DNA from 2 places in the Dietzia maris genome. Region 1 is predicted to be linked to the other one. Evidence: riboswitches for the same ligand, from Rfam matches in the RefSeq annotation. Region 1 holds a riboswitch; the other holds the start of a gene.
The links. A riboswitch is a leader RNA that binds a small molecule or an ion and turns the genes downstream of it on or off. The one in region 1 is predicted to bind thiamine pyrophosphate.
Positions count from the first base shown of each region.

Region 2: it holds a riboswitch for thiamine pyrophosphate, as region 1 does, so the genes downstream of both, VYL96_RS12540 (3-oxoacyl-ACP reductase) here and VYL96_RS01740 (LLM class flavin-dependent oxidoreductase) in region 1, are expected to answer to the same signal.

Region 1 is NZ_CP143053.1:394,913-399,117, reverse strand. It holds gene VYL96_RS01755 (alpha/beta hydrolase family protein) at 88-1,014, shown strand; tRNA gene VYL96_RS01750 (tRNA-Ser) at 1,042-1,127, opposite strand; gene VYL96_RS01745 (NAD(P)H-quinone oxidoreductase) at 1,244-2,290, shown strand; TPP riboswitch at 2,297-2,396, shown strand; gene VYL96_RS01740 (LLM class flavin-dependent oxidoreductase) at 2,386-3,663, shown strand; gene VYL96_RS01735 (PadR family transcriptional regulator) at 3,621-4,205, opposite strand, start outside.
Region 2 is NZ_CP143053.1:2,706,266-2,710,470, reverse strand. It holds gene VYL96_RS12560 (aspartate dehydrogenase domain-containing protein) at 1-101, opposite strand, end outside; gene VYL96_RS12555 (hypothetical protein) at 167-400, opposite strand; guanidine-III (ykkC-III) riboswitch at 482-548, shown strand; gene VYL96_RS12550 (DMT family transporter) at 559-873, shown strand; gene VYL96_RS12545 (SRPBCC family protein) at 987-1,463, shown strand; TPP riboswitch at 1,534-1,631, shown strand; gene VYL96_RS12540 (3-oxoacyl-ACP reductase) at 1,760-2,521, shown strand; gene VYL96_RS12535 (hypothetical protein) at 2,704-3,063, shown strand; gene VYL96_RS12530 (hypothetical protein) at 3,065-3,535, shown strand; gene VYL96_RS12525 (hypothetical protein) at 3,709-3,933, opposite strand; gene VYL96_RS12520 (SDR family oxidoreductase) at 4,055-4,205, shown strand, end outside.

The DNA.
Region 1 (4,205 bases):
GGAGAAAAAGGGATTACAGCCTTATTTACTCCTGAGGAAGTGGGCGCCATGTCAGGGCGAGATCCGAGCAGATACAGACGGCCGGCCGTGCTCGGCGCGGCCCTGACGGTCGGCTCGATGTTCCTCGCGGGATGCATGGCGACGAGCGCGGCCCCTGCGGTCGAACCGACGTACGCGGGTCCCGTCCGGCTGGACGAGGTGACGGTACAGCGCTTCGAGTATCCCACCCGCTATCCCGCCCCCGACCCGGAGCACAACTGGGCCGACCTCTACCTACCGGCAGGTGACCAGAAGGTCGACTCCATCCCTCTTGCCGTGCTCATCCACGGCGGGTCCTGGCACAAGGAGAGCGGGGCGGGCTCGTTCGATCACCTGGCCCGCGATCTCGCCAGCCGCGGGATGGCGGTCTACAACGTCGAGTACCGGCACATCGGGTCGGGCGGCGGCTGGCCCGTCACCTTCCGCGACGTGGCCGACGCGCTCGACCACGTCACCGAGGTCGACAGAAGGTTCCCGCAGATCACGACCGACGACGAGGTGGTGGTGGGCCACAGCAGCGGCGCACAACTCGCCGTCTGGGCGGCGACCCGACATCGGCTCGAGGACGGGGAGGTGGGCTCCAAGCCGAGCTTCCGCCCCACCCGCGCCATCTCGATCGCCGGGCCACTGGACATGACCTACGGGGCCACCCACGGGGATGACAGGATCGTCACCCTGCTCGGGGGCACACCCGACGAGGTGTCGAGCCGATACACATCGGTGGATCCCATCCAGAACATCGACACGGGCACCCCGGTGATCGCCCTGCACGGCAGGCAGGACGCGACCGTGGCGCCGGAGAACTCCCAGCGCTACGTCGACGAGGTCGATCGCCGGGGCGGCAGGGCCAAGGTCGTCATGTTCGAGGACGAGGACCACACCTCGATCGTGTCGGGCAAGTCCCGCTCCTACACGCGGATCCTCGAGATCATCCGCTACGTCTCGGCGTCCGATCTGCGCGAGACCACCGCCTGACCCGGCAATCGAGAACCGGGCCCCTTGCGGAAGTGGAGGGATTTGAACCCCCGGTGCTGTTCAGGCACGCTCGCTTTCAAGGCGAGTGCATTCGGCCGCTCTGCCACACTTCCCCGCCGCCGGCCACGACACGCGCGGCCACACCCGTTCCACGTGGAACCGGCTGTACGACGTCGCCCATGCTAGTTCACCTCACCCGCCCTCACCCAGCCCGGCTACGGTCGAGGGTATGAAGGCCATCGCGTACGACAACGGTCCCGACTCCCTGTATCTGACCGAGGTCGCCGATCCGGTCCCGGCCGCGGGTGAGGTGATCATCGACGTGGCGGCGTCGGCCGTCAACCGTGCCGACCTCCTGCAGACCAAGGGGCTTTACCCGCCGCCGCCCGGCGCCTCGGAGATCCCGGGCCTGGAGTGCTCCGGACGCATCTCGGCGGTCGGCGAGGGCGTGGAGGGCCCGGCGGTCGGCGACGAGGTGTGCGCCCTGCTGGCCGGCGGTGGGTACGCCGAGAGGGTCGCCGTCCCGGCGGGCCAGGTCATGCCCGTTCCGGAGGGTGTCTCGCTGCACGAGGCGGCGTCGCTTCCCGAGGTGGCGTGCACGGTGTGGTCCAACCTGGCGATGACGGGCGGGCTCGGTCGGGGCGTCCTCGCGGCGGACGCGCACTGGGGCGGGACCGAGCTGGGCGCACCGCGGGTGCTGATCCACGGCGGCGCGGGTGGCATCGGCTCCCACGCGATCCAGGTGTGCCGCGTGCTCGGCGCCCGGGTCGCCACCACGGCCGGCGGGCCGGAGAAGGTGGCGATGTGCCGCGAGTTGGGCGCCGAGCTGGTGATCGACTACCGGGACGAGGACTTCGTCGAACGGGTCGGGGAATGGACCGACGACGACGAGAGGGGCAGAGGCGTCGACCTGATCCTCGACGTGATGGGCGCGAAGTACCTCGAGCCGAACATCGCGTCCCTGGCGCCGGACGGTCGCGTGGTCGTCATCGGACTCCAGGGCGGGGTCAAGGGGGAGCTCAATCTGGGCATGTTGTTGCCCAGGAGGGCCGGCGTCCTCGCCACGAACCTCCGGGCGCGGCCGGTGGACGGCCCCGGCGGGAAGACCGGCATCTGCCAGGAGGTCGTGGATCACGTGTGGCCGATGATCGCCGCCGGCGATGTCACCACGAGGGTCTCGCGCGAGATCCCCCTGGAGCGGGCGGCCGAGGCGCTGGCCCTGCTGGAGTCCGGGGAATCGCACGGGAAGATCCTGCTGACCGTCGACGGGGTCTAGTCTCGGGGTCACGACACGGGGTGCCGCCCAGAAGGGGGCGGCTGAGATGAGACCCGTCGAACCTGCTCCGGGTAATGCCGGCGAAGGGATGTCCCATGCTGCATATCAATGCGTTCCTGTTCGGATGCGGCCACCACTCGGCCGCATGGCGCCGACCCGACTCCCCGGTGGAGCGACTGGGCGACATCGCCTACTGGGAGGAGCTGGCCCGGACGGCCGAGCGGGGCTGCCTCGACGCGGTGTTCTTCGCCGACGGCCACTCCGTCGGAGATCCCGCCAGCGGCTCGTGGTGGTTCCTGGAGCCGTTGACCGCACTGTCGGCGATGGCGCGCGCGACCCGGCACGTGGGGTTGGTGAGCACCGTGTCCACTACGTTCTTCACACCGTTCCACGCCGCCCGCATGCTGGCGTCGCTCGACCACATCAGCGGTGGACGGGTCGGCTGGAACGTGGTGACCTCCATGTTCGACGCGGAGGCGCGCAACCACGGGATGGCCGCCCTGCCGGGGCACACCGAGCGGTACGAGCGGGCCGAGGAGTTCGTGCAGGCCGCCCTCGCCCTGTGGGAGTCGTGGGACGCCGACGCGCTGGTCCTCGACCGTGGCGGACTGTGGGCCGATCCGGCGAAGGTGCGGGCGGTGCACCACGCGGGCGAGCACTTCCTGGTGGACGGACCACTCACCGTGCCGCGGTCGCCGCAGGGCCGGCCGGTGCTGTTCCAGGCCGGGTCGTCGGATCCGGGCCGGGACCTGGCGGCGCGGCACGCCGAGGGGATCTACGCCGTCGCGTACGACGACGAGTCCGCGTCGGCGTACGCCGCGGACCTGAGGCGGCGGGCGCGGGCGGCGGGCAGGGACGCGGACTCGCTGGTCGTGATGCCCGGACTGGTGACGTATGTCGGGTCGACTGTGGCGGAAGCCCGTCAGAAGAAGGCCGAGCTCGACGCCCTGCTGCCGGTCGAGGAGTCGTTGGCCCAGCTGTCGATGTTCACCGGGCAGGACTGCTCCGACTGGGAGCTCGACGCGCCTGTTCCGGAGTTGCCGCCGCTGGCCGAGTTCGCGGGACCGCAGGGCCGCTACGAGACCATCCTCCGGATCATCAGCAAGGACTCGCCCACCGTGCGTGAGCTGCTGGGTACCCTCGCGGCGGGCGGCGGGCACTGCACGATGCTCGGCACGCCCGAATCGATCGCGGACGAGATCGAGCGCTGGTACCGGGCGGGCGCGGCCGACGGGTTCAACCTCATGCCTCCGAGTTACCCGGACGGTCTGGAGGATTTCGTGGATCTCGTGATCCCGGTCCTGCAGCGCCGCGGACTGTTCCGGACGAGCTACGACGGGGCGTCGACCCTCCGAGAGCTACTCGCCCGGTGAGCCGGCGGCGGCAGCCGGTCCAGCGCCTCCAACGTCTCGTCGCACCACCTCAGCCAGGCCCGCTCCTCCTCGATCCCCAGCGAGAGGACGCGGTGCTGGAGGACGCCCCGCGGATCGGACGGGTCGACGGCGGAGAAGTCCCGCTTCTCGATTTCGCGGTACCGCTCGAGATTGTCCTGCCGCCGGGCGCGGTGGTGCTCGAGGGCGCGACGGACCTCGTCGGTCCGGCCCGTGGCGGCGGCGGCCCGGACGCGGACGGCGAGGGTCGACCGCGTCACGTCCGGGGCGTCGTCCTCGCCGATCCACTCGACCAGCGATCGGCGGCCGTCGTCGGTGACCGCGAACCGCCTGGGTTGTCCGCGCCGGGGCGGGCCGTCCCGTGGCAGTTCCCGGATCAGGCCCGCCGAGGCCAGCCGGTCGAGTTCGCGGTAGATCTGCTGGTGGGTGGCGGGCCAGAAGTACCCGATCGACCTGTCGAAGCGTCGGGCGAGTTCGATCCCGCTGCCCTCCCGCTCGGTGAGCGAGGTGAGGATCGCGAACCT
Region 2 (4,205 bases), 1.3 Mb from region 1:
AGCGACTCGATGACGGCGCCGCCGATCGCGCCGGCGCCGACTACGGCGACCTGCAGTTCCGCGGGTGTCGGTCGGGTCGGGGACGAGGGGAGAGGGGGCATGGTCCTGACCGTACCCAGCCACGAACGGGCCCGCTCTTCTGTGAAGCCGTGAACCGGATCGGAGATCAGACGAGCTGGACGTCGTCGCCTTCGCGGATCGTGCCCGGAGTGAGAGCGCGCAGGTAGGCCTCGTCGACGGCGAGGCGCCGGTAGTGCTCGTGGTGGTCCGCCGGCCGGCGCGGATGCAGGCTGACCCGACGACCCAGCGCGGCCGAGAGCAGCTCGTGCACCCGGTCGTCGTCGCTGCACATCGACTTCACGGGGTAACGCCACAGCTCCGAGACCGTTCCCACTCGCATGAACGCCACCTTGGATAGCGCGACTTATCGAGGTGACGGACCTGATGTTGTCCGCGACCACCGGGACTGTCACCCTGGGGATCAGAGCCCCGGCCCGGGGCCTCCGGAAGAGGGGTGCCGTACCCGGTGTGCGACAAGACGGCCCGCAGGAGGCCGTCATGGCATGGGTCGTACTCGTTCTGTCCGGAGTTCTCGAGGCCGTGTGGGCCAGCGCGCTCGGCCGCTCGGAGGGGTTCACGCGGCTGTGGCCCTCGGTGGTGTTCGGCGTCGCGCTTGTCGTGAGCATGGCCGGTCTGGCCTACGCGATGCGCGAGCTGCCCGTGGGCACCGCGTACGCGGTGTGGGTCGGCATCGGTGCCTCGCTGACCGCCGTCTACGCCATGGCCACCGGGGCGGAACCCGCCTCTACGATGAAGGTGCTGTTCCTCGTCATGATCATCGGCGGTGTGGTCGGGCTCAAGGCCGTCCGCTGATCCGCTGGCCGTACACGATGCACCGCATGATGTCGGAGTGCGGTCGTACGGTGGGGTGAACAGCATCCGAGCTCGCCGCCAGGCCGAGTCCAACCGGAAGGTCTCACCTCACCATGACCGCCATCAGCACAATCGACCGCGGACCGCGCGTGGTCGCCCGCAGCGTGACCGTGAACGCGCCCGCCGACGAGCTGTTCGCCCTCCTCAACGACCCACGCAAGCACGGACTCGTCGACGGGTCCGGAACGGTCCGCGACAACGTCCGGGGGCCGACCACCCTGCGCCCCGGTGCCAAGTTCACCACCGCGATGCGCATGTACGGCGTGCCGTACCGCATCACCTGCACGGTCACCGAGCACCGCGACACCCCGGTGGAGAAGGTGATCGAGTGGGCGCACCCCGCAGGTCACCGGTGGCGCTGGGAGTTCACCCCGGCCGGCGACGGGAAGACGAAGGTCGTCGAGAGCTTCGACAACCGGCCGTCCAAGCTCGGCAGGTTCTTCGAGATCGTGGGTATGTCCGAGCGGAACGCGGCGGGCATCACGGAGACGCTGTCTAAGCTGGCGGCGAGGTACGAGACCGCTGGATGACCACGGGATGACCACCACCGAGCGGATCGACGTGGTCACCGCTCGCCCTGTCGGCTGGTGATCTATGGTGGTCGGCGACACGGGGTGCTGCCCGCCCGGGCGGCTGAGATCACACCCGTCGAACCTGATCTGGGTCGTTCCAGCGAAGGAATGTCGATACGGCACCCGCCCCACCGCAACGGGGCTCCCGGTGCCGTCGCCGATCCGCCGCGCCCTGCGCAGTCGAGGAGCGGAGCCGCATCGTCACCCTCGCCGGGACCACCGGGAAGTGAGTGGCAATGGATATCGGCAACAGCATGCGGATAGACGAGCAGGTCGTCCTCGTCACCGGCGGCGCCCGCGGGCTCGGCGCGGACATCAGTCGCGCCTTCTCCAGAGAGGGCGCTCTCGTCGTCGTCAACTATCACCGCAGCGAGTCGGCCGCCGCCGACCTCGTCCGTGAACTCGGCGAGGACCGCACCGTCGCACTCCGCGCCGACGTCACCGACGACGAGGTGCACGCCCTCGTCGACGCCGCCCGTCGCCACTTCGGCGCGCCCGTCACCACGGTCGTCAACAACGCGCTGGTCGATTTCGAGTTCAACGGTGACGCCCGCCCGCGACCCGAGACGCTGACCTGGCGCGACTTCGACTCGCAACTGCGCGGCGCCGTGAAAGCCACCCTCGCCACCACCCAGGCGACGCTGCCGGGCATGCGGGAGGTCGGCTTCGGACGGATCGTGAACATCGGCACCAATCTGTTTCAGCACCCCGTCGTGCCGTACCACGACTACACCGCAGCCAAGGCCGCCGCGCTGTCGCTGACCCGGACCCTCGCCACCGATCTGGGACCGGACGGCATCACGGTGAACATGGTCTCCGGCGGTCTGCTGCGCACGACCGCCGCGAGCGCCGCTACGCCTGAAGAGGTGTTCGACCTCATCGCCTCGGGGACGCCGCTGCGGCGCGCGATCACCCCGGCCGAACTCGCCGACGCGGTGTTGTTCTTCGCCTCCCCGTGGGCACGCGCCGTGACCGGGCAGAACCTCATCGTGGACGGGGGACTGGTCAAGGGGTGAGGCGCGGCGGCGCCGATCGCACGGAGGGCGCGCCCTCACACCCGCGCGCCCGCGCGCCCGCGCGCCCTCACACGTGCGCGCCCGCGCGCCCGCGCGCCCTCACACGTGCGCGCCCGCGCGCCCGCGCACCTTCACACGTGCGCGCTCTTGCCGGTGCCGGTCGGGTGGGGGAGGCTGGAGTCATGCAGTTCCCCTCGGTGGTCTTCTCGCGGACGGCCGAGGGCCGCCGGATCGCCGAGGCCGAGGCCGCTGTCGCCGAACTCGACCAGCGCCTCGCCGAATGGGACGAGCAACGAGCCCTCCTCGCCGCCGACGACCTCGGCAGCGACCCGCACCGGCACGTCCCGCGAACCTGGCCCGCCGTCGCCGAGTCCGCGGCCTCCGCCGCCGGACGCCTCGCGGCTCCGCTGTCACCCGCGGCGCTGGAGGCCGAACGCTCCGAACTCCGATGGTCGGGCGTGGGCAAACTGATCGGGGCCGGCCTCTCGGCGGCGGTGCTCCTGGCTGTCCCGCTGACGCTCGTCCTCAACGCGGTGATCTGACGTGCCGCTGATCCTCGCGCTGGTGGTGTTCGCGGTCCTCGCCGGTGTGGTCGCGTGGATCGCGTCGACCGGATGGCTCGTGCGCTCCGGACTGGAGGACCTCGCCCGCCACCGTCGGCTCAGCCGGGGGACCGACCCGGCGCAGCTCACCGCCGAGCGCGCCGTCGACACCGCGCGGCGCACCCACGCGCTGGCCTCCGAGGCGCTCGCCGCGACCCTCGACCGCTGGTATGAACTCCGCTCCACGCTCGGCATCGGCACCCCGCTCGAAGCCGAGTACCCCGCCGTGAGGGACGCCCTCGACGGCGACCCCGCGTTCGCCCGCCTACTGGAGCGGGCGAACGACGCCCTGGTCGACAGCACCACCGACCGTCCGAGCAGAGTGGCCGACCTTCTCGCAGAGGCCGCCCGCCTGGACGCGCTGACGCTGGCCGTGCGCGACCGCATCTATCGGGCGAGACGCGCGCCGTGACCGGGCAGAACCTCATCGTGGACGGGGACTGGTCAAGGGGTGAGCCTGTCATGCCTTCCGAAATCCGCTACTCCGCTTCGGATTCCGCTACTCCCGTGGAGGTAGCGGATCCGCAGGCGGAGTAGCGGATCTCGAGCGGGGCGGGCCGACTGCCCGTCGTGCGGGCTCCCAGATCAGGGGGTGCCGGTGCCCTCGTCGGCGGCGGGGGAGGTGTTGGTGCCGCCGTCGTTGATCTCGAAGCGGGTCCACTTGCCGTCCATGTCGACCTCCATGGCGTACCCGAGCGCGTCGTCGGGGACCTCGACCGTCTTGAACCAGTCGTACGCCTTGGTGTCGTCAGCGAACTCCTTCTCCTCGATGACGTTCTGGTCGGGGTCCACTACGCGGTAACGGGGCATGCTTGCTGCTCCTTCGAATCGATGGAATCCGGTCGTATCCGCAGTGTGGGTGATCCGGCGTCATCTCGCATCCGGTCAGGACGCGTACGGTCGGAATCCCCGACGTCTCAGGAGGCCTGCCGTGACCACCGATCCCAACGCCCAGCCGCTCGTCGACCCCAGCACAAAGTACGAGGTCGACATCCCGATGCAGTCCCAGCCGGTGCCGGGGCTCGCCTCCGAGCTTCAGCCGCCGGCCGATCACGGTGAGACGTCCTACATCGGTCACGGGA